2 regions of the Turicibacter sanguinis genome follow, and region 1 is predicted to be linked to the other one. Evidence: riboswitches for the same ligand, from Rfam matches in the RefSeq annotation. Region 1 holds a riboswitch; the other holds the start of a gene.
The links. Region 1 has a riboswitch for thiamine pyrophosphate ahead of thiM (hydroxyethylthiazole kinase). Riboswitches for the same ligand answer to the same signal wherever they lie in the genome.
Positions count from the first base shown of each region.

Region 2: it holds a riboswitch for thiamine pyrophosphate, as region 1 does, so the genes downstream of both, thiT (energy-coupled thiamine transporter ThiT) here and thiM (hydroxyethylthiazole kinase) in region 1, are expected to answer to the same signal.

Region 1 is NZ_CP053187.1:401,182-417,412, forward strand. It holds gene HLK68_RS02100 (helix-turn-helix domain-containing protein) at 1-450, opposite strand, end outside; gene thiD (bifunctional hydroxymethylpyrimidine kinase/phosphomethylpyrimidine kinase) at 1,048-1,821, opposite strand; gene thiE (thiamine phosphate synthase) at 1,818-2,447, opposite strand; gene thiM (hydroxyethylthiazole kinase) at 2,434-3,246, opposite strand; TPP riboswitch at 3,314-3,424, opposite strand; gene HLK68_RS02120 (hypothetical protein) at 3,422-4,384, opposite strand; gene HLK68_RS02125 (dUTP diphosphatase) at 4,804-5,289, opposite strand; gene nrdG (anaerobic ribonucleoside-triphosphate reductase activating protein) at 5,302-5,805, opposite strand; gene HLK68_RS02135 (PTS sugar transporter subunit IIA) at 5,923-6,369, opposite strand; gene HLK68_RS02140 (PTS fructose transporter subunit IIC) at 6,388-7,770, opposite strand; gene HLK68_RS02145 (1-phosphofructokinase family hexose kinase) at 8,031-8,957, opposite strand; gene HLK68_RS02150 (MurR/RpiR family transcriptional regulator) at 9,378-10,151, opposite strand; gene HLK68_RS02155 (hypothetical protein) at 10,262-10,666, shown strand; gene HLK68_RS02160 (HNH endonuclease) at 10,756-11,382, shown strand; gene nrdD (anaerobic ribonucleoside-triphosphate reductase) at 11,822-12,781, opposite strand; gene HLK68_RS02170 (GIY-YIG nuclease family protein) at 12,908-13,576, opposite strand; gene nrdD (anaerobic ribonucleoside-triphosphate reductase) at 13,707-14,066, opposite strand; gene HLK68_RS02180 (GIY-YIG nuclease family protein) at 14,360-15,160, opposite strand; gene nrdD (anaerobic ribonucleoside-triphosphate reductase) at 15,246-16,103, opposite strand.
Region 2 is NZ_CP053187.1:1,193,802-1,210,032, reverse strand. It holds gene HLK68_RS05905 (Cof-type HAD-IIB family hydrolase) at 32-832, opposite strand; gene HLK68_RS05900 (hypothetical protein) at 1,009-1,173, shown strand; gene HLK68_RS05895 (sensor domain-containing diguanylate cyclase) at 1,378-2,547, shown strand; gene HLK68_RS05890 (SdpI family protein) at 2,630-2,980, opposite strand; gene HLK68_RS05885 (glycoside hydrolase family 13 protein) at 3,081-4,850, opposite strand; gene HLK68_RS05880 (helix-turn-helix domain-containing protein) at 4,972-6,069, opposite strand; gene HLK68_RS05875 (cold-shock protein) at 6,175-6,375, opposite strand; gene thiT (energy-coupled thiamine transporter ThiT) at 6,669-7,277, opposite strand; TPP riboswitch at 7,359-7,459, opposite strand; gene mutY (A/G-specific adenine glycosylase) at 7,516-8,604, opposite strand; gene HLK68_RS05860 (IS30 family transposase) at 8,909-9,853, opposite strand; gene pyrR (bifunctional pyr operon transcriptional regulator/uracil phosphoribosyltransferase PyrR) at 10,606-11,139, opposite strand; gene HLK68_RS05850 (ABC transporter permease) at 11,266-13,644, opposite strand; gene HLK68_RS05845 (ABC transporter ATP-binding protein) at 13,644-14,345, opposite strand; gene HLK68_RS05840 (B12-binding domain-containing radical SAM protein) at 14,544-16,231, shown strand, end outside.

The DNA.
Region 1 (16,231 bases):
ATGAACTCGTTTATCGTATCCGGCCACTAAGGTATAATCACCTGTTTTAATGCCATGTGTAAACACAAAATAAATGCTAGTTGCCATCATTAAAAAAGTTAACAAGATGATGAGAATACCAGAAACTTCATACCTTGGACTAAGTACAACAAAGACGAAATAACCAATCAAAGAAAACAGCTGTGTTAAGTACATCCACTTCATAGGCTTTAAATTTAACTCAACGGGTTCTTCTTTAATATCTGACTTTATGCCCATTAATCCATCTAAATCTGTTTCAAAGATAGCCGCTAACTTCATCAACATCTCAAGATCAGGCTGCGTCATACCTCGCTCCCAATTTGAAATGGCCTGCCTCGTCACACATAGTTGGTTTGCCAACTCTTCTTGAGACATTCCCCTACGTTTTCTTAATGTTGCAATCTGAGTTCCTAACTGATGATGCTCCATTTCTCCATCTCCTCTTTGTCTCTATCTGATGATATCTTACTAAATTCTACATCAGTATGCTACTTTTTATGCGCTGCAGTCACGCAATAATCTGTTGCCTCTCTCCTTTGTGCATTTAATAAAGTGTCAGGCTTTAAAAGTGGATGATCCCACTAAGCCCACCCCATCAAATGAAGATGGCTAATATAACAATCTTCGATTGTTCTTCTTAGCATGGGGGCTGCACCCCTTTTCCTAGGAAATATTTTGAGATATTTTGTTGGTGTGATGTTGAAAAACAGTGGATGAAAAAGAGAAATTGTCATAGTTAGATAAAATATGTTAGTTAGTTATGAGTTTTGATTTAATGTGTCTTTTTGACTGTTTTTATTGTAGATAAAAATAAAAGACAAATCGATGTGATTTGCCTTTTTAAAAGAAATGAGACCCTATATTTAGAATCAAATAAAATAAACTATATGCACTAATTAAACCAATCAAAAGCCTTCGTGATAATCCACTATCCATCCGAATCAACCCCTCATCATTTCATTATACGGATAAATTAAACGGAATATGTCAAAATTATAGATTAACTTAATAAAATGACGTTATTTTTTAAACAAGATGATTTAAAGGTCCACGACCATGCCCTAAATCAAGATTAGCCTTTAACGCTTTAGTAATATACAACTTCGCATTTTTTACACTCGTTTGAACATCATAGCCTAATGCTAAATTACTCGTAATCGCAGAAGAAAGTGTACATCCCGTTCCATGTGTATTAGGATTTTCAATCTGCTCTCCTAAAAACCATGTCACTTCTCCATCAACGTACAATAAATCATCTGCACAATCATCCAAATGACCACCTTTAATTAAGATATGTCCTTTATAAAAGGATGCAATCTTTTTAGCGGCTAAAACCATTTCTTCTTTTGACTGAATGTTAAATCCACATAAACACTCAGCTTCTTGTAAATTTGGCGTAATCATTGTAGCCAGTGGCATCAATTTTTTAATTAAGACGCTCATTGCTTCTTCATTTAATAAGCGACTTCCACTCGTAGAAACCATCACAGGATCAAGAACAATAGAAACAGCTGGATACTCCATTAACTTTTCGACAATTGCTTCAATAATAACTGAAGATGAAACCATTCCAATCTTTACACTATCCGGTACAATATCCGTAAAAATAGCATCCAATTGAGCACGTACCATCTCAGGGCTCACTTCTTCAACCATTGTAACTCCTAATGTATTTTGCGCTGTTAATGCCGTAATCGCACTCATTCCATAAACACCGTGTGCGCAAAACGTCTTTAAATCCGCTTGAATTCCAGCACCTCCACTACAATCTGATCCCGCAATACTTAACACTTTTTTCATAATACCCAATCCCTTTTTAAGTTTTTTGCAGCTTGCGTTATATCATCTGACGCTAAAATAGCTGATACGACTGCGACTCCACAAATTCCGCTACCAGTTAACTCGTCCACATTATCTTCATCAATTCCCCCAATCGCAACGACTGGAAGATTCACAGCCTCGCAAATTTCTTTTAATACCTGTAGGGGAACATGTTTCGCATCCTTTTTGGTGTCAGTAGAAAATACAGCACCAACACCTAAGTAATCCGCACCTTGTCTTTTGGCAATTTGAGCTTGTTCAACAGTTTGAACTGATACTCCAAGTATTTTTTCTTCACCTACTAACTTTCTAACTTCATCCGCAGGTAAATCATCTTGGCCAATATGGATTCCATCTGCATCAGACTGAATCGCCACCCAAACGTTATCGTTAATCATAAAAGGAACTTTATACGTTGTAGTCAATTCCTTTAACTCTAAAGCTTTTAATAAAAACTCTTCATCGCTTAAATTCTTTTCTCTTAATTGAACCATGGTCACACCACCTTTAAGTCCTGCTTCAACTTGTTCAACTAATGATTGATCTTTAGTCCAATGTCGGTCAGTCACTAAATATAGACTTAAATCTTGCTTATTTAGTTTCAATCTTCATTCCTCCTTCAAGAATGGTTTCATTTAATGTGCTCATTGCATCAATTAAATGCATTTTAAAACTTGAAGTTCCTTCACATTTGGTTGCTGCGATTTCTCCACATAATCCCATTGCACAAATTGCAGTAACTGTTGCCTCTATTACCTGATTTGGATTAGCTCCACAATATGCTCCAATCACCGCAGTTAACATACAGCCTGCCCCTGTAATTTTAGACATTAACGGATGCCCATTTCGAATCATAAAAACTTGGTTTATATCTACTACTAAATCAATAACACCACTGATGGCAATCACAGCACCTGTTTTTTCACTTAATGTTCTCGCCATTTCGATTACTGAATCTATGTTTTTATCAGTGACTAAATCGGCTGCACTAGCATCTACCCCAAGTGTCTGACCTGTTCCAGCCGCTAACGTCTTAATCTCAGAAATATTCCCACGAATAACTGAGAACTTCACCTCTTTAATCAATCGTTCGACTGTTTCAGTCCGAAGTGTCGATGCTCCAGCCCCAACTGGATCTAAAATAACCGGATGATTTAATTGATTTGCTTTTTTACCAGCCGTAATCATTGCCTCAATTGTACGCGAATTTAAAGTTCCAATATTAATGACAAGACTTTGACAGATCGTCGTAATCTCTTCAACTTCAGTCATTTCATCTGCCATGATTGGAGATCCACCACAAGCTAAAATAATATTGGCACAGTCATTAACGGTCACATAATTCGTGATATTGTGTACAAGTGGTGTTTGGTTTTGAACATTCTTTACGATTTTTTTTAACATTAAAATTCCCCCCATCATCAAAAAAGGGATGGACCATAGGCCCATCCCTTACATCAAAACGATATACGTTAAAATTCCAGTACATTCCCTACGTTGGCATTATCCAAATCAGGTTATAGGTCGACGCTCCATTTCGCATCCTCTCAGCCGGCTTGGGCCAGCTCCCTTTCCATATTTAATTATACTTAACTTTATCATACGACTTAAACTCCGTCAACAACATAACTCTAAAAATCAAAATGAGCATCAGGTTCAGTCCAATGGTGACTAAAACGAACATACTATCCTTTGGCTCCGACGAATAAAATACAAGATATAAAAGAGGGAGTTGCAACACATATAAAGGAAGTGAAAGTTGCTTCACTAACTTAAATACCTTTGATTTGAATTGAACCTTCATCAACACGACCATAATGCCTAGTACACTAGCAATCGGTAATAAAAAGTTCCAACTAATAGAAAGCAACAATAAAATCCCACAAATTAAACTCAGATTTAATAAATGCTTTCTTAATATCATAAATACAACTTTTTGATAACGTGCAACCCACATCCCAACCATAACAAAGATCCCTGGCCACCCAGCTAACAAACCAAATAGACTCAAAATTTTTATATTTTGTGTGAATCCCATTAATAAATAAAACACAAACAACGTCACAATCAAAGACGCCTGACTTCCATCTAAAAACTGTCCCATTATCGTATGCTGTAAGATTTTAAACAACGAAACTTCCTCACCAAGATAAACCTGAACCAATCCCATTAAAACGTTACCTGATACAAACATCAAAAACAAGCGTATTGCCCTTTGAAATATTCTCTTTTTAATCAATCGATTTGCTTGAATTGAAAAATTCCTAAATTCTACCCCCACCAAAAACAAATAAACAGCTAAAGCGCCAGTTCCTAGGGTTTGAAGAAACTGAAGTATTAAATCAGGATGGCTCACTCGTTCAATCACTTGGTGAAACAAAATTAAAATCAGACAGACGCCTTGAATACATTCAATATTCGATTTATTTAAAAATGCATAGCTTCCGCGGCCATAAAAATATGATTTATATGCCAAAAGCACTGGCATCAAAAATGCTACAAACATAACTAAAATCGTTGAGCTACTTATATTTAGAACCATAATCCACCTCTTTTCTCACATTATATAACGAACAAAAATTATTGTAAAAACAATCTATCCGACAAAAATTATTCAAAACAAAAACCATGTCGAGCGACATGGTTTTATTTTAATGTTGATAATATTAGTTATCCTTTAGGGTTATGCCTTGGTTTAGCGTCACTCTCAGCCTTTTATTTAATCCAGCTTCGAGCGACAATCTTTCTATAAAGTCTCCTAATGCTACTAAACTCATAAACCGAGTTTTGAGCATTAGCTACGACTTTTACGCAAGATTACCCGTCACTCTCAGCTTTTTATTTAATCCAGCTTCGAGCGACAATCTTTCTATAAAGTCTCCTAATGCTACTAAACTCATAAACCGAGTTTTGAGCATTAGCTACGACTTTTACGCAAGATTACCCGTCACTCTCAGCCTTTTATTTACCTGATGATCCGAGTGCTCCTGTTCCGCGTTCTGATTCGATTTTTAATAAGTCTTCGTAGCTGATTTCTTCAATCGCCATTTTCGGAACTTCAACCATCATACACTGTGCAATTGCTTTTTCATATGGATAAACGATGCAATCTTCAAAGTTTTGTGCGACACTTTCCTTTGCGATCACTAGACGTTTATTATTATGATTCGTCATCGGAACGAACCATTCTCCACGGTATCCAGAATCTACCACTCCGCAGCGCTGTCCGATTCCTTTTGTTCCTGTTGAGCCGCGTTCTTTTAAAATTGCCACATAATCTGTTGAGAATGCTGATGCTAATCCTGTTGGGACTAACTTCGTTTCATGCGGTTCAAACGTGATAAAATCTTCTTCAAAGCACGCATACACATCAAACGCACCGTCTTCTAGGCGTTTTGATGGAATGATTGCGGATGGTTTTACCTTCGCAAAATTAATTTTTAACATGTAAATTCACTCCTAAAAATCTTCTAGCAAGCACACTTGCCCCTTTTCCAATGACTGTGCAACATTAATAATGCGTTGGTTGCTACTACCACGGAACCTAAGTTTTAAATTTTTCAACTCTTGAATAAATGGACCATCGACTAAAACATCGCAATACATAAGGATTGCCTTTGTTTTAGGATGTGCCATAATTTCCTCAAATGTATATCCTGAATAAATCCAAATATTTTGATTTGTTTCAGATTTTATACGTTGAATTAAATGCAACAAATCATTATCGCGCACCTGATCCATCGGCTCTCCGCCTAAAATCGTCACACCCGCTACATTTGGATTTTTTAAATGCTTAATAAAATCATCCTCAACTTCTTTCGTCCAAGCATGACCATACTTAAAATGTTGATAATCTCTATTAAAACATCCCGGACAACCATGAGTACACCCTGATACAAATAAACTCGAACGAATCCCTACACCGTTAGCTGTATCAAACTTTCGAATCTGTGCATAGTTCATTCAATTCACCACTTTTCAACAAAATTTAATCTGTTATTAGTGTATCACAATATTCATTATACTAATAATTATGTACTCTTAAAAGGGGATGCCTTCAAAAGACATCCCCTCTCATTATTATTCTTCACAAATTAACTCAAATATTTCTTCTTTTGAACTAGCATTTAATAATTTTTCTCTAAAGTCCTCGTGAATGAGTTTTCGCGAAAGAGCGGCTAGTGCCTGAAGATGTAAATCGGCTTCATGTCCTTCAATGGCTAGCATAAAGATTAAATGAACCTTTTCTCCATCAATCGCATCATAATCGATTCCCTGTTTCGATACTCCTATCCCAATGCAACACTGCTTCACATACTTTGATTTCGCATGAGGAATTCCGATTCCAAATCCAATGCCTGTATTTCCTTCAGATTCACGTTTATATAAATCTTTTTTAAATTTTTTAACGTTTTTAATATAACCATTTTGATTTAATTGTGTTGCCATCTCTTCAAATAATTCATCTTTTGTTTGAGCCTGTAAATCCAAATTAATGTTCTCTAACTTAATTAACTCTGCTAGCATCGCTTTTCTCCACCCCTATTATTTTTTTAACAATCGTTGACGATATCCTCCATAGATAATAGCTCCCACTAATGAACCAATAAAAATAGCTAATACCCATTGGAAAGCACCTGTTACGACTGGTAAAACTAAGAATCCACCATGAGGAGCTGGAACTTGTACTTTCATTAAATAAGTTAAAACAGCTGAGATAGCAGAACCAAACATTAACATTGGAATCACACGTAATGGATCTTTGGCTGCAAACGGAATGGCACCTTCTGTAATATGAGTAAATCCTAGAATATAGTTAACGAGTCCAGCTGCTCTTTCTTCTTCATCAAATGCATTTTTAAATAAGGTTGTTGCTAAAGCAATCACAAGTGGTGGTGTAATACAAGCAGCCGAAACACCCGCCATAAAGTAATAATTTCCTTGGGCTAAAAGCATGGTTCCTGTTACATAAGCCGCTTTATTAACAGGTCCTCCAAAGTCAAAAGCACACATACATCCAATTACAATTCCTAAAAGAATGGCATTACTATCTTGAAGATCTGCCAACCAACTCATAACAGCATTATTAATTGCTGCGACTGGTTCCCCTAAGAAAAGCATTAACATTCCCGTTAACAATACCCCAATAATCGGTAAAATAAAAATGGATTTTAAGCCTTCAAATTGGCGTGGAAGACCTTTTAATAAATGGATTAAACCAAGAACTAAATACCCAGCAAAAAACCCAGCCACGATTCCTCCAATGAATCCGGCACCCGTATCATTTGCAATCATCCCACCAACAAACCCAGCAATTAACCCTGGGCGCCCAGAAATTGAAGACGCAATATACGCTGTAAAGACTGGCACAATAAATCCAAACGCAACGCCCCCAATTTGTTTTAGCATCGCCGCGAACTGGTTATACGTTTCATGAGTTGGATCCGCAGAATGGATTCCCCACAAGAATGAAATAGCAATTAAAACACCACCTGCTACAACAAGTGGTAGCATATGAGAAACCCCGTTCATCAAATGTTTATAAATACTGTGTCCAACGCCTTGCTTTGCAACAGGTTCTTCTTTACTTGAATGAGTTGGTTTACTTCCACCTTTAATCGGAGCAGTTTCCGCTAAAATTTGTTCAACTAAATATTTCGCTTTATGAACTCCATCTTTTACAGATACTTCGATGACACGTTTTCCAACAAAACGATCAACTCTCGCATCCTTATCACAAGCAATAATAACGCCAACTGCTTCTTCGATATCTTGAGGTGTTAACTCATTTTCAACGCCAACTGCTCCATTTGTTTCAACCTTAATTTCTACTCCTAATTCTTTTGCTGCCTTTTTCAACGCTTCTTCCGCCATATAAGTATGCGCAATTCCCGTTGGACATCCTGTAACAGCTACAATTTTCTTCATACACGTACCCCTCCGTATTTTAGATTTATATTTTAATAGAGACTCCTTTTCACAACGATTAAACTTTGTGAGATTATCTCTAAGTAATGCCTTGACTCAGTAAAACGAATTTTTCCCCACTAGAGGAGAATAGCTAAGAGCCTTTTGGCTACTTAGCATGGGGGCCCGCCCCATTAAAGGATGATAACTAAGAGCCTTTCGGCTACTTAGCATGGGGGCCCGCCCCATTAAAGGATGATAGCTAAGAGCCTTTCGGCTACTTAGCATGGGGGCCCCACTAGTATCTGCGTAACATTTATTTCTTTCATGTAAGCTTTATATTCATTAAAATCACCTAGTCCGTAAGACTGTGCAACATTCGCTCCTACGGCCGATCCTTTTTTCAAAGCAAGCTCAACATTCGTCTTCCACTCACTCAAAAACGCCGCCAAACAGGCATCTCCTGCACACGCCGAGCTCACAAGTTTTACCGGTTTTGCTTCACAGAAATACATTTTTTCACCATTGAAAAAATACATCCCCCTCTCACCAAGCGTCAGTAAAATATTTTGAGCCCCTTCTTGGTATAAAAACGTCAAAGCTTCTTTTATATCGTTTTCCGTCTCAAGCGTTAATCCAAAAATATCTGCTAACTCTTCATCATTTGGCTTAATCAACTTAGGTCGATACTTCAGTAAATCTTTTAACTTCTTAGAACTGATATCGAGTACGACCTCAATATCTTGAGCCTGACAAAACTTTATAATCTCATCATAATAACTTTCATCAATACTTGGTGGTAAACTACCACTAATCACAAGCGTCTCGCAATCTATTGCATATCTAAGTTCCTCTAACAACTCCTGTTGGACACCCAAATTAATAAAAGGCCCCTTATTCACAAACTTATACTCTCCATCAGGCACTGTAATAAACGTATTAATTCTTGTATTTTCTTCAATCCAACACGGTCGAACTACAATCTCTCTTTTCTTTAATTCATCCACAATATAACGTCCTGTAAACCCTCCGAAGAAACCTAAAACAGTACTATCAATGCCAAAATACTTTAAAGTCAAACTGACATTAATGCCTTTTCCATTCGGTGAATATACAATATCAGATGTGCGATTCACTTTATTTAAATCCGATGTCTGCGATAAAAAATTCATATCAATAGCTGGATTCGCAGTCAATGTATAGAGCATCATTCATCCCCCTTTTTTTAAATCTTACCTTCTCTCTTACACTTTCATTGTACGCCAAACTCTCACGAAAATGTTTTCTTTATTTAGCGCTTACAAACTTAAATCTTTCTGATATAACCACGCTTTTTAGATTTTCAATATTTTCAAAAAAATAGCTACCTCTTCGAGATAGCTATTTCTTAATAATCCTTATTTCTCTAATAATTAGAGATTGTGCTTCATATCGCCCCACTAAAGGAGGATAGCTAAGAGCCTAACGGCTACTTACCGCGGGGGCACACCCCACCAAAGGAGAATAGCTAAGAGCCTAGCGGCTACTTAACGCGGGGGCACACCCCACCAAAGGAGAATAGCTAAGAGCCTAGCGGCTACTTAACGCGGGGGCCTGCCCCAACAATTGAGGATTTCTAAGAGCTCTTTTCATTCGCTACTTAGGTTGGGGTCCCCATATTCAATTAAATAATCTATGATGACTCGCGAGATGACTTGGAGTGGGATTCTTGAGGTGACCTCGAATTCTTTAATTGAAATATCGCGATGCTTCTCTCCAACAATCATGATATCTGCTAATGAATTTAGGGTACTATTTTTTTCACAACAACATCCTACTACCTTGACGCCATTTTCTTTAGCATTTTTAACAGCGTCTATAATCGATTCTGTTTCTCCCCTTAATGAAAAAACGATCACTAATTCATTATACTTAATGTTCTTAGCCAGCTTCACCATAATATTTGGGTCATTAATTAAAAAAGCATTATATCCCATTAACTTAATTTTTGCATCAAATTCCTGTGCTACTAATTCACTTAATCCACGCGCAAATAGATAAATACGTTTCGCTCGATCAATGGAATTCACAACTTCTACTATATCTCGTAACGAAATGTTTTCAATCGTTCGGCTAACTTCAATCAACGATTTTTCTAAAATTCGGTTCACGCCTTGATAAGCCATGATTTCTGTATCTTGCTTATTTTGATTTAATAACCGATATCTTAATTCAGTAAATCCATTCATCCCAATTTTTCGAATCGTACGACTCACCGTCGCAGGTGAAGTAAAGGTTAAATCTGCAATATCGACAATGGACATATTCATTAGCTTTGATTCATTGTCATTTAGAAAATCAACAATAATTTTTTCACTTGTCGTCAATTTTTCTTCTACCTCTTTTACTAGTTCAATTAACACCGAAATCGCCCCCTAGTCAAATATATGCTTAACGTTTACAAATTATAAAAGTAGGAATGATATTTAATCGTTCGAACGAATATATTGATAATAACTAGATATGAAACGAGGTGTTTATTATTAATTGGCGAAATGTAAATTCAGTTAAAGAATTGAAAACTCTTGGAAGCTTTAAAGAAGTTAAAGAATGTATTAGATTGGATACTAAACAAAAAATTACTGCCCGTGGTTGGGATGATCTTTTCAAAAAAATAAAAGAAATCACCACACCATCAGAGCAATACTTTATCTCTCCGTCAATCGAATACATTTTCTACTTAGTTGAACTAGATGGCGAAATACGAATGAACAAGCTAAATATTACAAGTAAACTATTTAAAGACAAAAAAGAAGCTAAATCATGGCGAGATAAAATCTCAAAACTGATCCATCCAGACGTATGCCCTCATGCAAAATCTAGTGAGGCTATGATGAAACTCAATGAACTTTATCAACAAATGACAGGAAGGGAGTAATTCATATTAGTAATGATCTGATTCCTTATAAAACAGGAAAGGACTTAAACTATAACGAGCCTGAACTATCAGATAAAGTCACCCCTAAAATGAAAACAGAAATCTCAAATGCTTGGAAAAATAGTGTCCTAATAGATGGAAAAGGATGGATATGGGTTAAAAAGGAAAAGCTACATAGCATTTTAAGAACAACAAAGGATAACATCAACTTTATTGTGATGAAAATGCCTGATGAATACAAACGAACTTATGATGGTAAACTTTACATCAGAGGATTTAAAGTTATGGAGCAAATTATTAAATCTGAAGAAGAAAATGGAACTGGAACTAAGGGAATTAACCTTCAAGCCTCTAAACAATATTACGAACAAATACACATGTGTGATACCGTTAAAATGTTACGGCTTGATTATGATAACCAGCTGAAAAGCGATCGCTCCAAACTTAAGAAAAAACGTCGTAGTACCTATAAAATTACGCACGACGAGCTAACTGGTGAAAAACTAAAAACAAATTATGAATTTTCTCATATTCGTAGTTATTCTATGTTTCGAGAAATTGCCAACAATATTGATAACGGTCTACTCGTTAACAAGGACATCCATCGCCAAATTACTGAGCGGGGAATTAATAACGAAGATCAACTATTAAAATTCTGTGAAGAGCACGGCTACAAAACCGACTGGTATCTTCCCTATAAAAAACTATTTCCATAAAAAAAATGGCGAGGACTTACGTCCACGCCATTTTTTTTATTAACTTTTCAAAAACGTTTGATTTCGCCTTTTTTTACTCAATCTAGCTTCCTCATGCATCCTGGCTATCAAATTCGATAAATCTCTTTGAACAAAAACGTTCAATTGGCTTTCTCTTCATTTGTACGCCAGGATAACCGCATGATTCAGCCTTTTATATTCAATCCAGCTTCCTCAAACAGAAGCCCTATAAAGTTTCTTTCCCCTAGATGACTAAAAAACAGCCATCTGTGAAAGTTCACTTTTACGGGCTTCTAAGCGTTTGATTCAGCCTTTTATATTCAATCTATCTTCATCAAACAGAAGCTCTATAAAGTTTCTTTCCCTAGATGACTAGAAAACTGTCATCTGTGAAAGTTCACTTTTACGGGCTTCTAAGCGTTTGATTCAGCCTTTTATATTAAAGATGCATAACACGACATTTAATTTCCGCTGTTTTCCCTTTATTCCAGAAATTGTCTCCCAAATAACCACAGGTACGACGAATAACATTCATCTTCGCTTGATCCTTATTATGGCAATTCGGACATTCCCATGATAAGTCATCATTTAACGTAATTTCACCTTCAAAGTGACAAACATGACAGCAGTCAGACTTCGTGTTAAATTCAGCGTATTGAATATTATGATAAATATAATTTACTAATTGTTTTAATGCTTCTAAATTGTGTTGCATATTTGGAATCTCAATGTATGAAATGCATCCACCTGTTGAAATCGGTTGGAATTGAGATTCAAATTGTAACTTACTGAACGCATCGATTTCCTCACGAACATCGACATGATAAGAATTTGTATAATATCCTTTATCAGTAATATCCTCGATTTGACCAAATTTCTGTAAATCAATTTTTGCAAAACGATAGCACAATGATTCAGCCGGAGAACCGTATAATCCAAATCCAAGACCTGTTTCAGCCTTCCACTTCTTCGTTGTCTCTTCTAATCGTTTCATTACCTTAAGTGCAAACGCCTCACCTTTAGGATCAACGTGAGAAACACCTGTCATTAACTTCGTCACTTCATATAACCCGATATATCCGAGTGAAATGGTTGAATATCCATCCATTAATAACTTATCAATCGTCTCACCTTGTGGTAAACGAGCAATGGCTCCATATTGCCAATGAATTGGAGATTCATCTGCTAACGTTCCTTTTAAGGCATTGTGACGGCACATAAGTGCTTCAAAACATAAGTCTAAACGATTATCTAGTAAATCCCAGAACTTCTCTTCATCTCCTGCCGCTACAATTCCGATTTGCGGTAAATTTAAGCTGACAACCCCTTGGTTGAAACGTCCTTCAAATTTATACTCACCATTTTCATCTTTCCATGGTGATAAGAAACTTCTACACAAACGAGGGTATATTTCTATACTGGTTACTCGCTCTGACTATATCTTCGCTCAGGACTCCCACATCCGTCTACGCGCCCTGCACTTCCAGTAGGTGCATCCCCTACTGTACTCTACTCGCTTCTTCACTCAATCACGTTGAGCTATGCTTTCGATAGTCGATTGACTTTCTATATAATCTTCATAATATTTAAAATAATAACCCCTATAATCTGATTTTGTTCTTCCTCTACATCGGTTACTTACCATCCCTAGTGTTGTCACATTAAAATGATTTTTTAGCTCCAATAAAGTATCAAATATTGACACCTCGTTTGTGAGCTTAGATATTGCAACACATTTTCTAGCAGATGGAGTTTCTTTACCTCTTTTTCCAAACATTCCATTTCTTGAACCTCTTAAACCGCCGTTCCTTCTCATCGGATTTTTATCTCCGATTTTACTCAGTCTAATCTTCTCTGAAATGGCAGTTTTATTAGGATGACTAGATAATGTATCGCCGCCGCATTTCCCTTTACTTGATTTTGTATTGTATCCCTTATTTACAGCATCAAAATAATTAATCCAATACAGTTCCTTTTCATCAAGTTCTTCTTGAGTTACAGCAACATCAATTTGCTCAATACAAAATTTATCTGGCCCATATTTCCTTATTGCCCTATAAAATTTTGTATCATGCTCATCCTTTTGATATCCAATATGACGACTAAATCTCTTTTCAAGAGTTTCACTTGTTTGGCCAATATAAATTTTTTGATTTGAAGTACAAGTTATTTTATATATTATGATTTTTATCACTCCATTTTGATGGAGATTATATAGCTTAGCACTGGATTACCATATGCCATAGCACTTAGGCTTCCCAGTTAGCACACTCTCAAACAGTCATTTCCTACTGTTCCAAATAAAATTGTAGAATGCACACCTGTTACGCACATAACAGTTCACAAGGTTTTACATGAGCCGAGAATTGACCCATTGGGCTAAATACATTTCCTTCATAAATCTTACGCATTTCTTTAGCAGAAATATAATCCGGATATAAACGTTTAGAACTACATTCAACCGCTAACTCCGTAATATAATCATACTTACCACCCTCTAAACAGTTATGCTCATGTAACACATAAACTAATTTAGGGAACGTTGGCGTCGTATAAATACCTTTTTCATTCTTAATTCCTTGAATACGTTGTTTCAAGATTTCCTCGATAATTAAAGCAACCTCTTCAGCATACTCATCATCTTCATTTAAATTTAAAAATAATGTAACAAATGGGCTCTGCATTACCCTCCGCCTTATTTCTAAGGGGACTGACTATCTCTTCATCCGGTCTGGATGGGTGGCGCTTCGGAAAAAGGACTTTCACCTTTAACCTACTCCCATTACGGGATAGTCGATACACCTTTCCTTGATCAAATAACATCACCTTTATTTAATCTAGCTTTCCCATATATTACAACTATAAAATTAGATTAACCCAATATGAGTAAAAAACACTCATACCGGCTTTCTCTTCATTTTTACGTCGCAATATTCGCATGGTTCAACTTTTTAGGACTTGGCACGATATTGGCATATTACTCTATAACTTTAAAATAAACTCCTCTATAACAACACTCTGTTTTACCCTTCATACATCGACATAAACTTCCATTAGATTTTCCATTTTTAGAAACTGAAATTTCTGCAAGTTTCATTGAGTCAAAAACCTCACCGGTATTTAAATTAATTATTTTTTTCACCTTTCTTTTTGAAGGTTTTTCTGGCTCGATAATATTATTATTCTCATCTAACCATCTAAAAACCAATCCCCCTGTACTCCCTCGTGTACCTCGACATACAGCGGAAATATGTGAAAAATTTAAATCAAGTATTTTAGAACACTCCATTGCAGACTCATAAATCTGATTATTAGTTAAACAAATAATTGGTTTAGAAGTAGGACTCAACTTTCCCGTCTTTCCATACGCATGATTCAACACACCTTTTTGAGACTCACCAATTTTACGTTTAGTTTCTTCTGAATGAGACCCTATAGAATCTCCTCCACCTTTAACATTGTATCCCCATCCACCTTCAATTAAAGAATTATATTTTTGAATATAACCTAATTCTTTTTGATTTAATTCTTCAACAGAACTAGCTATATCTATTAATTCTTTATCAAAGTTATCCCATCCATATTTTTTAATAGCTCTAGCAATAGGATAATCTTTAGTATGTTTAAAGTTTGGTGAGTTTTTATGAGCTAATAATCTTTTATTTAAATCTTTTAACGTTTGACCTATATAAACTTTATTATTTAATTTATTGGTAAGTTTATAGATATACATTTGAATATTCCTTAATGAGTTATTATAGAGTAACTTAGCGTTCATCGTTAGCATTTCTATACGAAACACACCCTACATTTGTAGGTTCACCACCTGTTCATCTTATTATTCCTAATAAGCGCGGCCAATTTTAACCGTTTGTTGTCATTAATGTATTAATTTGGTATTGAATTGTTTGTACTCCAGATGCGAGTTCTTTTTTCATTAAAGCCTCTACCGTTTGGTCAAGCTCTACTTGTGATGAGATACACTCTTTTAACATATTATAATACTTCATCTTACTACGGCGCAGATACTTACCTAGATGGCGAATATCAATTGACTGTCCACCATATTGACTGCTTGCTACTTGAGCAATAATCTGAGTCATTACTGTACAAGCGACTTGGAATGACTTAGGACTTTCAATCATACGCTTATTAATTACAGTTCCGTTATCTAACATATCTTTGATATCGATTAAACAGCAGTTAAAAATAGATTGCATGAAATAATCCATATCATGGAAATGAAGAACTCCCTCATCGTGAGCTTGAACGATACGAGCCGGCAACTTCTTACGACGTGTAATATCTTTTGAAACTTCCCCTGCAATTAAATCACGTTGAGTTGAGGCCATCATTGGATTCTTATTCGAATTCTCATTCATAACCTCTTCGTTATCTAATTCAATTAAACTTAAAATACTATCATCCGTTGTATTTGTTTCGCGCTTAAATTGTTGAATCGCACGGTAACCTTCATATGCCTTAGCTGTTAACTCATGTCCATTTTCAATTAACTTTAAATAGACAAACGTTTCAATCTGAAAAATCGTTGGAGTGGTATTTAATGTATCAAAAATTAAATTAATTTCATGGGCAATCTTCTGTGCTAATTCTTCATCAACTACCCCGCTTCCAAACTTCATTGCTTTTAAAATGGCTTGATAAATTTTATTTTCATCAAACACTACATGACTTCCATCGCGCTTAATTACCTCACGCATTAGACCATCTCCTATACCATTAGACATAAAAATCTCCATCCCTTCGTTTGTCCAATATGCTCGAAAAAAACAAAAAGATGAAGATTTAATATCTCATATAATACTAGAAAAAAACAGATTATTCAAGC
Region 2 (16,231 bases), 790 kb from region 1:
ACCTGATATCGGCTAATGCTTTTTTATATGATTAAATTAACCCAAAATGTTTACAAGCATGGTAGATTCCATCTTCATGAACTGGTTTTGTGACATAGTTAGCATGCTTTTGAACATCTTTATGAGCATTCCCCATTGCAACACCCATTCCAACTGCTTGCAACATCTCAATATCATTGAAGCCATCTCCGAACGCAATTGCATTCTCAGGTTTCAACCCGATTTTGTCTAAAATCGTTTGAATAGCAGTTGCTTTTGAACCATGTAACGGTAATAAATCAACGCCATTTTCTTGCCAACGAACAATGCGAATTTCTTTAATTGACTCAAAGAAATGCTCATTCTCTTTTGTAACTCCCGCTACCATCTGATACACCTTAAAATCAGGTTTTTCTAAATCTGTTTGAATTCTAGGATAAGGCAACTTCATGGCTTCAAGTCCTGATAATAAAAGTTCTTGATTGGCACCTGATAAAATATAATGCTCTGCTGGCATCCATAAAAGTGGAATATCATGCTTCTTAGAAACATCTACAATTTCATCAAGTAAAGTTTCTGAATAAGGTGCCTCATGAATCACTTTACCATGCATCACAGCATATTGACCATTCGTACAAATATAACTATCAATTTCTAATCCCTCAAGTAAATCTTCAATCATAAATGGAGAACGTCCTGTTGCAATAAAAGGCGTGATTCCATTCTCTTTTAATAATTTAATCGCCTCAATCGTTGACGCTGGTACTAACTCCATATCTGAACTATGCGAATGCGTTGAATGATTATCCACAATCGTTCCATCTACATCAAAAAAAGCAACCTTAATCTCCATCCTGGCCATCCTCCTACAAACTAATGTTGATAAACATAGGATACTACAAAAAAGACATTTAATCTACACTTAAACTCTTTCTTCGACACGTAACAATAATTGGTATCTAAATTTTAAAAGTCATTTTGAATGAAAAAATTTATCTGTGACATAATGAGGTTAAAGAGGTGATAGCAATGAATACCGAATTTATCGAAACACCGATTGAGGCTCTTACATTTATTGCAATCGAATTAATTATGTTGACAATCGTCTTAGCACTTTTAACTTATACTTTTTTAAAACTTTATTCTCTCATCACCAAAACATCACATCACGATTCTCAAGAAGATTTTAAATGAAATCTTCTTTTTTATTTTATCTGTATACTCTTTATAGATATTAAAAGTCATGCAAATATGAAGAATGTATAACAGATATATTACCTATTTAAATTTCCTCTGTATTTTCTACGTATATATAAATACTATTAAAGTATTTTTATTTAAAACGTTTTTATTTTGTGTTAGAATTTCATAAAAGAAATCATTTAGGAAGTGATTACCATGTCTAACTCAGAATATAAAATACTAGACCATTTATCTAAAGGAATATTAGTTATTAATAATGAATTTAAAATTATTTATGCGAATCAAGTAGCAGAAGAAATCTTTAATATAAATAAAGATAGCATCCTAGGTGAGTCCTTGCATCATCTAAATTGTCAAAAAGAGCTTTGCTTATTTTGTTTATTAAGTAAGCAAATCAAAGATTTTTCACTCCATTCTCCAATTAAGAAAATTACCATTCCAAATTATTATCAAATACCAGATCAACATTTAATAATAAAAATTATCCGACACGAAAACATATTCTTAGTTGAGGGAAAATCCATTAATTTTTCTAATGATAGAAAAAAAGAGCTATTGACTGAACTGATACAACATTCAAAAGATTATATGTTCTTTAAAGATGAGAATTTAAACTATGTTATCGCGAATCAAAGTTATTTAGACTTTGTCGGTCTTAAGGAGAATGAGCTAATAGGATTAAATGATTGGGATTTAGTGCGTAAGGGAATTCTTTCTGAAGAATTATATTATCAATGTAAATGTGGAGATAATGATACTTTATTACACGGTTCTTACTCAGGCGTTGAAGTATTTTTAGGACGCTCTTATCAGGTACTAAAACAAAAGGTAAATCAAGGCGTGTTATGTGTAGCCAAGGATATAACAGAAATAATCAATATGACTAAATTATCAGTAGAAGATTCCTTAACTCAAATGTATAATCGCCGAAAATTTAATACCGTTTATAATAATATCTTTGAAGATTCTAAATATAATTACTATTTAGTATTAATAGAATTCAGTAATCTTGATTTAATTAATACTTTATATGGCTATCAACAAGGTGACGAATATTTAAAAATATTATCAAAAATCCTTTTAAATTATTCAGAAGAGCTATTTTTCAGATTAGATGGAAGTATCTTTTGTTCTCTTACGGATAAAAATCAAAAAAATCTTGAAAAGTTTATTAGTCATATTTTTTCTGACCTAGATCAAATTAACATCACACCAAAAATAACGATTAATGTCGGTGCCTGTCAAATAGATAGAACAACTTCAAAGGAAATTAATTATAATAAAGCTTCTCATTTTTTAAATGAATCTAAAAAAATAGGACAAAATCAATGTATCATTGACGGCGAATTATATCTTAAGAAATAAAATTGAATCAAAATAAAGACCTACATTTAATTATCTCTAATTAAGTGTAGGCCTTTTTATTAAACTTATTACATCAATCATATTATTTTTGTTTTCCTTCTTTATTAAATAATTGTTTAACTCTAATCTCTGTTACAGCCATTGAAATTAATACAATCACAACTAACTCCAAAACATTAATCATCACAACCTCAAAAGGACTCAGTAATCGAATATATGAATTTAATATAATCCCAATCACAAGAGCAATTGCCCCCATACTAACTAACATCACACCAAAAACTTTATTCGCAAACTGCCATGATTCTTTTGTTTGTAAAACTGATCTAACTCGATATCCAAACCTTCGTATATCTTGGTCTGACTCTAAAACATTAACCACACCAATTAACATCGAAAGTAATCCAACAATAAACACAGAAAACTCTAGCATAACCCCTACCTCCTTTAAAATCAATATATTTCCATTACATTATACCACGAGAATGGACCTAACCCTTAAATACTTTCAAATTCAAACAAAAAAGCACGCCTTAGCGTGCCTTCACAACCATAAAACCATATGAATCCAAACTTACTGTCTCATCAAATGACAAAATCTGATTTCCATACAACTCATGAACTTCCTTATTTTTTAGCTCAGGGATTAATGGAATCGTTATGTGATAAGGATTATTATTAATAATAAAATAAATACTATGATGTTCATCAAACTTTCTATAAATTAACGTATTTTGATGATGATAAATAAACTCTAAGTTCCCAGAATACTCTTTTCTTAACTCAATACAACGCTTTAAATGCGTAAAATAAGGCATCTCACAAGCAGCGTCAGTCCAAATCATACACTGACGTGAACGAGTATCATTATCCCCCTCAAGTCCCACTTCAGATCCATAAAAAATACACGGAGACCCTATTAACGAATAAAGTAATAAATAAGCGAGCTTGATTTTACCTTCACATCCATCAGCTAAAGTAGCAAGACGTGGTGTATCATGACTATCGAGTAAATTAAACATTACGTCATTCACATTAGCAGGATATCGATAAAGTGCCTCAACAATTGTATCAACAAAACCTTGATCATCGATATGATTGGTCGCCACAAACTCTAAAATAGCTTTCGTTAATGGATAATTCATTACCGCATCAAATTGATCGCCTAAAAGCCAGGCATAAGAATCATGCCAAGTCTCTCCTACAATATATAAATCGGGATTCGCCTCTTTAACAGCCTTTCTAAAATCACGCCAAAAGTCATGAGAAATCTCATTGGCAACATCAAGTCGCCAGGCATCAATCCCAAACTCCTTAATCCAATACAATGCGATATTAATTAAATATTGTTTTGCCTCTTTATGATTTGTATTAATCTTTGGCATATACGGTGTGAAGCTAAAAGTTTCGTACGTTCCGATAATCGGAGCCCCTTCCTCATCAACAACTGGAAACTCATGAATGAAGAACCAGTCTTTGTATACTGACTGCTCACCATTTTTCACAACATCTTGCCACTGAGGTGAATGATATCCCATATGATTAAGCACTGCATCAAGCATCACTTTCATTCCACGCTGATGAGCTTCATTTACTAACGTTTTAAAAATAGCATCATCTCCAAAATGAGGATCAATTTTATAATAATCCACCGTATCATACTTATGAGTAGACGGTGATTCAAAAATCGGAGTTAAATAAAGTCCATTAATTCCAAGCTCTTGCAGATAATCCAACTTATCCACAATTCCTTGCAAGTCACCACCATAAAAAGAATCAATCGTCACTTCCCCCTCTCCCCAAGGAAGAACATTCTCAGGACTAATTGAATCATCTCCATTTGCAAAACGTTCAGGAAAAATTTGATACCACATCGTATCACGTACCCAATCTGGTGCCTTAAATACGTCTTCAGCATTTAAATACGGAAATGCAAAATAACTATTAACATCCTTCTTAATTACTTCATCCTCAACACTAAAAAATCCACGCTCAATAAATAATAATTCTTCTATCCCATCATTTAAAATAAATCCATATTTAAAACGACGATACGTTGGCTTGATTTCAATAAACCAGTAATCAAACTCTGATGTTGAATGTTGTTTTATCATTGGCGTTGATTTTAAGCACCATTCATATTCACCTTTCTCATTAGGTTGCCAATCATATGGATCATTTCCAAGTAACTTGACTAACTTTATATCATTTTTAGCACTTCTTAAACGGATATGAAGCGTTTCTTTGTCATATGCATAAGCATACGCACTTTTTGCACGGTGGTAAATTGCTTGTTTAATCATTTTTAGCTGCCCCCTTCTTACTTCTTCATTATACAAAAAAGAGTCCTCATATTCATCGTACTGCCAATGAGAAATGAAGGGCTAAAATTTATATTAAAGACCTTTTAAAAGTAAGACTTTCTCACAAATGATTCTCACCAGTTAATAAATAAGCGTCTTTATACATCCGATTTCGTACATAAAACTTTATAACTGATTCATATAAACATTCATCATACAATAAGTTAGACATTCCCTGTTCCTTATATTTCGTAATTAAATCTTGAAGTTCATCAAGCTGTGACTTATCCCCATTTTCACAAAGCGTTAAGATTTGTGAGGTAATTGTATCCTCAATCACCAAAGGCTCATCCGACTGATTCAATCGATTTAACATAAAAGTCTGACCCTCCTGTGCCTCCTTCAAAAACTCCAAACGATTCAACTTCTTCATATAAGTCACAGAGCGCTCATACTGTCTAAGTGCGCGCTCAGTACTCCCTACCTTATAACAAAGTACCGCCTTAAAATGATAAAAGCCAATCAACCCAATTAAATTTCCCTCATCCAAATAAGTTTGATACGACTTTTCAGCAAATTCAAATGCTTCATAGTAACTCGACAACTTATAATAAGCCATCGCCAAATACAAAAGAGAATGCCCTGTTGTTTCATAATTAGTAGACTTTAATAACAAATCGCGTGCTAAGGTCGCATCGCGATAATAAAGCAACTGATCTAACCCTAAATAAAAATAATACTTAAATCGTTGATGATTCGTTAATAAATGCTCAATAGATTGAATCATCATCAATACCTCATCAAACTTATCACGCTCAGATGTTGAACAAAACTTCGCAAAATGGACTAAATAATAGTCAACAATCAAAGGAGAATGAATAAACTTATCCTCTTGCTTTACTAATCGTTCAAAAATCTCACCAGACTTCACAAAACCATTTAAATTCAGTTCATCAAAAAACTCATCAATTAACTCTCGACTTTCTCTTAAAAAATTTGAATCGCTATAGTATCTAATATCAAGCTCATCAAACAAAGACTCAATAATATCAAGACTTGGGACAACCTCCCCATTCTCAATCTTACTCAAATAAGAAGGCACACAAATCCCCTGTGCTAAATGTTGCTGACTCATATTTTGACGAATTCGATTTACCTTAATTAATGAACCAAGCAACGTTAAATTCTGCTTCTCTAATAATCCATTTAAATCTCGCATCAGTCATCCCTCAATTTTAATAGTATTAACTCTAGTATACATGATAAACAAAAAAAGAGACTTCATAAACATGAAGTCTCTCATAAATTCTTATTAATCTCTTAATTAGAAGTTTACAACAACATTTTGAGCTTGAAGTCCGCGTTGTCCTTCAGCAGTTTCAAATGTTACTTTTTGTCCTTCTTCAAGACGTTTGAATCCGTCAGCTTTAATTGCTGAGAAGTGAACGAATACGTCGCTTCCGTTTTCTGCAGTGATAAATCCAAATCCTTTTTCTTCGTTAAACCATTTAACTGTACCTTTCATATTGGTACCTCCTAAAATTTTATTTCTGTAATGAAAGTAAAAAAATTCACGTATTATTACAGATTACATTGAGTGGTAGAATATAATCTCTAATAACATGTGAATTTCATGATTTTTAAAAGCTATAGACAACTACTTAACATACTCTTATTATATACCCTCTCATACATAATGTCAACAGTATCCTAAATTTATTATCTTAAAATTTATTTTTTACATTCTCCGAATTAAATAGTATTATTCATCTACATAAAAAAGAGCAATCTGATTAAAATTGCTCTTTTTCTAATTTTTTATACTGATGCAGCTGTTTCACTTGAAGGAGTCACTACTTTTTCTTTTTGTATACGAACTAATTGATTCGCGTAACGTTTATATAAAACAACTAAGATAATAGCACTCAAAATATATGATGCTAAAACAAATGGTGTATTATAACCAACTGAATATACAACTGGATTCATTCCTTCTGGTGCATAGTCTGCGAAGAATACGACACCTGAAATAATATGGCACACTAATCTTGCAATTGAACCGATTCCTGTGGCAAGCCAAATATAAAGACTACGTTGCCCCACTTCAACCACATTGACCTTACTTGCAAAGAATCCTGCAAATCCTAGTACTGCATATGGTAACGGATAATCAAATAACACTTGAATTGGGTGCATGATATAAGCTCCCGTTAGCAATTGTAACAATCCCATTGTAAATCCACTTAAAAATCCCGCTACCCACCCATAGCGAAATGCAATAACGGCAAGTGGTACTAATGAAATTGAAATTGATCCTCCAAATGGCCAGAACCATCCTGAATAAATGTTAGCTACATAGTCAAGCACGAATGCTAAGGCAACTAAGATACTCATTTCCACTAATTTTTTCGTTTTTGAATTTTGCATAAAAAAATCCTCCCTGTTATAAGGAGGCTTTACGGCTTAATTAAAAGTATAAGAATATAATTTTATTAAAATAGCATTTAATAAAAATTCTGTCTACTTCCCTCCGCTAGTCCTAACTAGTTCAGGTTCAAAGGGTTATGTATCGCTACACTCTCAGCCGTAAGGCACCCCTAGTATCATTAACACTTTTAACTTAACACATATTTCCTATTCGGTCAAATAAAACAACTCGACAAAACTATAACTTATCATACTCTGATAAAATCTTATGATGTGCAGCTACAAGTGGATACTCATGTAAACTTGTAGAACTTATCCACAATCCACTATTTTCTGCCACCTCATCACTCAAGGTAATATCCGTTGTTACTTTAACTGAATAACTTTCCATTTCCCAAATTCGATGTGAAAAAACATGATTAAATGTTCCAATCGCTTGAATGGACTCAACATTTTTACAAACTGGGGATAACTTTTCTAACAAGAACTCAGCAGGTTCTAGCGTCCCATCATATTCAAAACTCATAAACTCATAAAAATTTGCTAGCAGTCCTTTATCCGGTCGCTTATTTACCAAATACTCACCGTATTGGTTTTCAACAATGGCCACTACTAACTTAGTTTTAACTTGAGCATTCGCCTTAGTTTTAACAGGTAATAAATCATCAATCCCTTGTTTAAAAGCCTGGCAATGTTTTTGAACTGGACATTCCAAACACTTAGGAGATTTAGGTGTACAAATTGTCGCTCCAAGCTCCATTAATCCTTGATTAAAGGCACTTGGATCCTCATGACTTATCACGTCAGTCACCACAGATTCAAAAACTTTACGAGTTTTAGGTTTCGCAATATCCTCAAAAATACAACAAACTCGACTCATTACTCGAAAAACATTCCCATCAACCGCAGGAGCCGGGATACCAAAAGCAATACTACTAACAGCCCCCGCTGTATAAGGACCAACGCCTTTTAACTTTAAAATTTCTTCATGAGTCGTTGGAAACCCACCCATCGCTTCAATCATCTTTGCGCTCTCTTGTAAATTACGAGCACGAGAATAATACCCCAATCCTTCCCATGCCTTTAACAATGTTTGCTCATCCGCCTCTGCCAACTCCTTTGTGGTTGGAAAAAGCTTCATAAAACGTTCATAATACGGAATCACTGTAACAACCTGAGTTTGTTGTAGCATAATCTCTGAAACTAAAATACGATACGGATCACGATTAATACGCCAAGGCAAATCACGCTTCACAATATAATACCAATCAATTAAATCCTTTTGAAATTGTTCTATATTTAAATGCTCTATATAATTTTGAGTCATCTTAATCACCTACTTATAATATTAGTCTATCAGATACACTCTGAATTTAAACACAATATACTACAAAATTCGCATTTTAAACAAAGAAAAAGCACCTGGCAGGAAACCGGTGCTTTTTAAATTTTGTAGGAATTAAATGATAAATTGTAGCATTTTTACCCCAACTACAATTACCTTTAATAAAGATTATATCTATTTTCAACACAAAATGCTAGTCTTAATTACTCACAAATACTGACAACAAATGATTTTATCTTGCAAAATTCCATAATTAATACTATAAATTTAAGCATTAGACGAATTGTCAATACAAATGCGACAGTTTCTCATGAAATAGCTCGAATGAAGTTTTCCACCCTAAACATTTTCGTGGTCGATGATTAATGAGGCAGAGTGCCTCATTAATCTCTTCGTCACTGACTCGTGCTAAATCTGTCTTCTTCGGGAAAAACTCTCGAAGAAGACCATTGGCATTTTCATTACTTCCTCTTTGCCAAGACGAATAGGCATCTGCGAAGTAAACAGGAACCTTTAAATCAGCTTCTACTTTGGAATAACAAGCAAACTCTTTTCCTCGATCAACCGTATAAGTTTTAAAGGTGTCTTTAGGAAAGAGTTTATATAACTCACTAATCGCTCGGTACATTTCTGTTGCTGAGCGATTTTCTATTTTAATGGCCACATAAAAACGTGTTTGACGTTCAACAAAGGTCGCCAAGCAACCTTTACTCTTTCCACGACTTGAAACAACCGTATCTAATTCCCAGTGCCCAAACGTTTCACGTCTTTTTACTTCTTTGGGACGTTGATGAATCGACGTTCCAATGTTAAATCGTCCGCGTGTTTCTCGTGGTTTTCGTCGCTTTCCTTTTTGTCTTAAACAACTTAAATCTCCTAACAAAATGGTTTCATCATAAATCCAACGATAAATGGTTTTAAATGAAAGAACACCCTTTAAAACGGTATTAGAAATTTGTTCAGGCGACCAGGTTAACTTTAAATAATGTTGGATGGTCTGAATGACTTGTTCAGATTTCTTCTCTGGACAACGACAACTTAATCGACGTTGTCCAGCTAATTCTTCTGCTAACTCAGCCTGATACGTCTTTTGAGTATTTCGTTTCAGTTCACGAGCAATCGTTGAATGATGACGATTTAGTTGTTGAGCGATTTGTCTCGTTGAATAGCCCATTTTTGAAAGAACTTCTATACGTGTGCGCTCAAATGTGTTAAGATGTTTATAACTCATAAATAGATCTCCTTGTTAAGAATTGGGTGTGGTAACTTCATTCTATAACAAAGATTCTATTTATGAGCTTTTTTTTATGTGTCGCACTTAATATTACAATCTGTCATTAAAAAAAAACACACAAATCGTGACCAGCGACTTGCGTGTTTTTTATTTGTTAGCCATCAATCAGAAACAAAAAAGAATGACTAATTGAACAACTAACAACTTTCATTAAAAATCTTGAAAAAACAAAAGGGACTGTATGATACAAAAAGAGAGATATCGAGGTAAGAAAATGACTCATTCCCCCTAGTAGAGAAAATCTCTTTAAGGGAAAGTGACGCCACATCTCACTTCTCTACATAATATGTATAATTCTTCGTATTTAGACCTTTTTTATGTTTTTTCGTGAAAATTTTTAGATAGCTCTAACTGAGCTATGCGAAGTTTTAATCCATATTATCCTGCGCATTAATGTTTCTCCTTAACTAACAGGAAAGGTAGAAACATTTGATGCAGGGGGATTTTATTAATCTAGCCTCAAAGACCAAATGCTCTATAAAGTTTTATCCACTCTTGTGTTTTTAAAACACGCGGTGGCTAAGCACTTTTAGTCGCATTTAAGCGGTCTTTTCAGCTTTTTATACAATCTAGCTTCGACAACCTGATACTTGAGAAAAATCGGAAGTGCTGACCGGATTTCAAACAATCCTTTTCATCTCTTCCTTGCATTTTTCCAAGTATCAAAACAGTTGTCTCAGCTTTTTATATTACTCGCCTTTTGATAGGATTACGGCATCTTTGTCGTCAAGTTCTGTTAGATATAGTTTAACTACTTCTTTATGAGAAGTCGGGATGTTTTTACCTACATAATCTGCACGAATTGGAAGTTCGCGATGTCCTCGATCGATTAATGTTGCGAGTTGAATATTTTTAGGGCGCCCATATTCTAAAACAGCTTCTAAAGCGGCGCGTACAGTACGTCCTGTATATAAAACATCATCAACTAGAATAACCGTTTTTCCATTTAACATCATTGGAACTGAACTTTGGTTCATAATGACTTCTTTCATTTCGCGTGTAATATCATCGCGATATTTTGTAATATCTAATTCACCAAGTGGCACTTCTACCCCTTCAAAAACTTCGATTAACTTTACTAATCGTTGAGCTAAGTAAGCTCCACGTGTACGGATTCCTATAATAACAACATCATTTAAATTGTCGTTTTTTTCTAAAATTTCATGTGCGATACGTTTTAATGATCGCGTAATCGTATCATGATCAAATAACACTTTTTCCATCAAGAGACCCCTTCCTTCTACTTAGAAACTCTCTCATCACATTTCATAACTTTGTGATAAACGGCCTTTTATCATTAGAATATCATAATATAGTATGTTTTTGAATATTTCAACAAATTATTTAACTTAATATTTAAGAACTTCATGTAACGAAATACGATCAAGTTGAGCTTTTGAGCATCCCATTGCAATAAAGTAGGTAAATAAAATAATGAATAATCCACTTATAGCCTGTATCATCGTAAAATCAGTTGGAATCGCCATTGGAAGACTAGCTGCAATTTGATTCATTATATAATCTATCGTCCCACGAGTGACTGGAATACTAATTAAATAAGCAACAATTACAAATGGTAGATAAATTGTTAAAACCATTTTAGAAACTTCTTTTTTCGTATATCCCATTACCTTTAATATAGAAATTTGTTTTTGATTTTCATCAATTATAAAGTTAGTAATTACAATCATAATAATACTTCCAAGCACGACTGAGATAATGAGCATGATACTTAAAGAAACTTGAATCATTTCCATTCCAATTTCAATATTACGCTCTAAATCGTTAATTGAAAAAATATAAGAAATATTTTCTTCTGTACTTGGTCTATCCCCAGTCCATTTTCCATTATAATATCCTTCGACTAAGTGTAAATCATCAGCTAATAAGTTCATATCTACATACATCATCGGACCATTATAGTGGTCTACAACATCGACAACCTCATAACTAATCTGTTTATTTTTTGCTTCAAACGTTAGCACATCGCCAATTTCTAAAGAATAGGCCCTTGCGATAAATTCATTAATAATTAAACCTTGTTGAGATTTTCTTGTAATATTTTCACCCGCTGCGTTATATAACGGATTAATAATGTTATAACTATCAATACCATAGACAACAAAAGAAGTTGTGACATCAAACATCACTTCTCCTTCACTATTTTTCATGCTAAGAGGCATTGCATTATACTCAATAAACGGACTTTCTGTAATGCCCAGCGGTTCATTTATTAACTTACTATACTTAACTTGATAATTATAATTAACAGAACCAAATGCTTTATCCACAATATTTTCAACTGACTTAAATACTATAGAAGCGAAAACTAAGAAAATACTCGCTACAAATACGATGATGAATAATGATAAAATTTTCCCCATGTTTCTAAAAGCTAGAGAATATTTAAAACGAGTTTCAAATGATAACGGAGATAATAGCTTCGCTAGAATTTTTGAAGTTCTAGATAATTTTAAATGACTGCTTTCTTTCATTAAATCTAGTGGAGCTTCTCTAAGTAAAAACAATAAAATGATAAAACTTGAGACTGCGACCATTAATATAGGATAAACAATGCCCCCAAGTAAAATTTGGGGCGTAAAATAAGTGCTAATCTTTGGCACAACATAATGCACCATATACGAAGAAGAAATATAACCTGAAACTCCAATACCAAATAAACTTCCAATAACTGTTCCAAATAAAGCGGCAATTAGCGGATACGTTAAATAATTTAAGCTAATTGTTAAACGACTATATCCCATCGCTTTTAAAACACCAATTTGCATACGATCTGCATTAATTCTTTTTTTCAAAATTAAAACGATGACAACCACACACATGACTAAGAGTAATGATGAAAACGTAGCAGAAAGTAATTTATTTCCGATTAACTCGCCAGATACAGTGCTAATACGGACATTTTGATTTTTGCTTAACACGTGAGAAACCCCAGAAATCCCAGCCATCTTTTCTACTTCTTCTTCAACATCCACATCATCATTAAAATAACCACTGTATAAAACCCATTGTTTTTGTGAAAGTGTATCATAGACATCATCTGTGACAACCGCAATGGTTTCACGATCCGCTTCATAAAGCGGATTATCATAACTAAAAACAGGATAAATATAATCTGGTACTGCAATAAATGCTGAAATTTGATATTCAGCATCATTCATTTTAACTGAATCTCCGAGTGCGAGATCATTAGCATCTGCATATTGTTTAAATACTGCAATCTCCGAGCTACTTTCAGGCATTTTACCTGCTACAACATAAGTTGAATTTACCGAATCAGTCTGTTTTACAACTCGATAAGTATAGGTTCCATCATCGGTTTCTTGGACGACATCGCGATAAAATCGGCCTTCAATCGTTGCATTAAATCGCTCACCAAGTGCCGCTACCTTATCCTCATAATAATCAACTAAACTATACTCATACTGTTTCATCATTTCAGATTTACTTAAATTCGCTAATTCAGATACACTAACTCCTTTTTGTGCAATCATCGAACGAATAGCCTGTTCTGTTGGTGAGGAAAGAACAACTAAAAAATCTTCCTGATTTGTTTTTGAGGCATAATCATCTAAAAAATAAGAAACAGATGAGATTGCCGTTTCTAATGAAACATATGTAAAAGAAGACATCATAATGAGAATCATCAATGAAAAAAATTGTAATGGCTTTTGCTGAATCGTCCTTAATACATTTTTAAATATCATTATACCCAACTCACTTCTTTAGCTCGTTTTTTATCTTGATTTTGAGTTACATCAATAATTTCTCCGGAACGCATTCTTACAACTTTATCAGCAATCTCTGCAATTCCTAAATTATGCGTAATTAAGAAAATCGTTGTTTTAAATTCTTCATTAATACGTTGTAACACTTCAAGAACTGTTTTTCCTGTTTCTTCATCTAAAGCCCCTGTTGGTTCATCACAAAATAAAATAGATGGATTTTTAGCAATTGCTCGTGCGATTGCTACACGTTGTTGTTGTCCACCTGATAATTGATATGGAAATTGTCCGACATACTCCTCTAGCATAACTTCTTTTAAAACTTCATGAACATCTAAATGATTTTGACTAAGTCTTGCCCCAACCTCTACATTCTCAAGAACAGTCATATTTGGCATCAAGTTATACTGTTGAAATACAAATCCCAACTCTTGACGTCTAAAACAAGTCAGTTGTGATGAGGTCATATTTGTAATCTGTTGGCCATTCACCAAAATTTCTCCTTGATTTACCTCATCAAGTCCTCCACTAACATGAAGAAGTGTTGACTTCCCTGATCCTGATGGACCTAAGATCACGACAAATTCTCCCTGTTCTACATTGAGATTTATATTCTTTAATGCATCAGTTTGAATTTCACCAACTTTATAACTTTTTGAAACATCACGAATAGAAATTAACACAATGACTCACCTACCTCAGTTTTAGCATCTTGCATATTAAAAGTATTAGCATAAAAAGGAATTTTATACTTTTAATAGTTTTAATTGTCTTAAAATTCAAATAATAGCAATACAACCACTCTATCCTGATGAAAACCTATAGGTATCCTACTCATTATTGTGCTAAAATGAAAAAGATAAAAAATGAGGTGCTTACATATGTCAATTACGTTAACTACGTTAAATTCAAAATACATTCATACAAACTTAGCCATTCGATATTTAAAAGCGAATGCACCAGCCTTTGATATTAAATTAAAGGAATACACATTAAAAGATACATTAGAAAACATTGCTAACGATTTACTTGCAACAAATCCAAAAATCATCGGATTCAGTGTTTATATTTGGAATGTTGAAAAAACTTTAACCTTAATCAATATGTTAAAAGAAAAAGATCCAACCCTTACAATTTTGATGGGTGGACCTGAAGTTTCATATGATTTTGATGTTTGGTTCTCAAGATGTGCTATCGACTACATCATCTACGGTGAAGGAGAACTATCTTTCCGTGAACTGATGGAAGCATTGCATGGGCAAAGAGATATCACCACAGTACGTGGAATTGTTTATAAAAACTTAGTAACAGGCGAGTTAATCAAAGCAGCGGAAGCTCCAATTTTGGATCCAAAGGAAATCTTATCTCCCTTCTACTTCGAAGAAGATATTCCTCATCTGCCAAATCGAATTCAATATATTGAAACATCACGCGGGTGTCCTTATTCATGCCAATACTGTTTAGCATCAGTTGATAATAAAGTACGCTACTTTGATATCGAAAATGTAAAAAACGAAATTCGTTATCTGATGAAGCATGGTGCTAAAACGTTCAAATTCTTAGATCGTACGTTCAATATTAACAAAACATATGCTCTAAACATCTTCGACTTTATTATTGAAGAACATCTCCCTGGCACTCAATTTCAATTTGAAATTACAGCAGACATCATGCCAACCGAGTTAATCGATTATTTAAATGAACATGCCCCTGAAGGATTATTCCGTTTTGAAATTGGAATTCAATCAACATATGAATTAACAAATAAACTCGTTAAACGTCGTCAAAACTTCGACAAATTAACAACAAATATCCTACGTATTAAACAAGGTGGAAAAATCATTCTTCACCTCGACTTAATTGCTGGACTTCCCGAAGAACCGTACGATCGATTCGAGCAATCATTCAATGATGTCTTCGCGCTTCGTCCAGAAGAATTACAACTTGGATTCTTAAAAATGCTACGTGGAACAGGACTTCGTAAACAAGCCGATGAATTTGGATACGTTTATGATGAATTCGCCCCATACGAAATGAAACGCAACGATAAACTATCTGAAAGTGATGTTGAGAAAATCCACTTAGCAGAAGAAATTTTAGAGCGTTATTGGAATGCTCATCGTATGGATTACACCATGAAATTCTTAGTAGACAACGACTTCAAGACTTCTCCATTTGACTTCATGTATCGATTTGGAGTGTATTGGAATGAAAGATACCCTTGGATTCGTTATCAACTTAGCGATTTATTTACAAGACTATATGATTTCTTAGAGAGCATCGATTATAACCAAATGCCAACCATACTTTCATACATGAAAGTAGACTATTTAACGAATAGTAAAATTAAACCGAAAATTTGGTGGCAAGATCGCCTACAAAAAGAGGAGCGCCGAGCAATCATTAATCAATTAGCAGAATCATCAGATGAAATGAAAGAATTGTTAAATACACATAAAATTAATTTACCTGATATCTTTAAATATGCTGTTCTAGAACCTGTTTATCTAGATAATCAGTTAAAACCATCAAAAGAATTACACTATTTAATCGTCATCTATTTACCAAA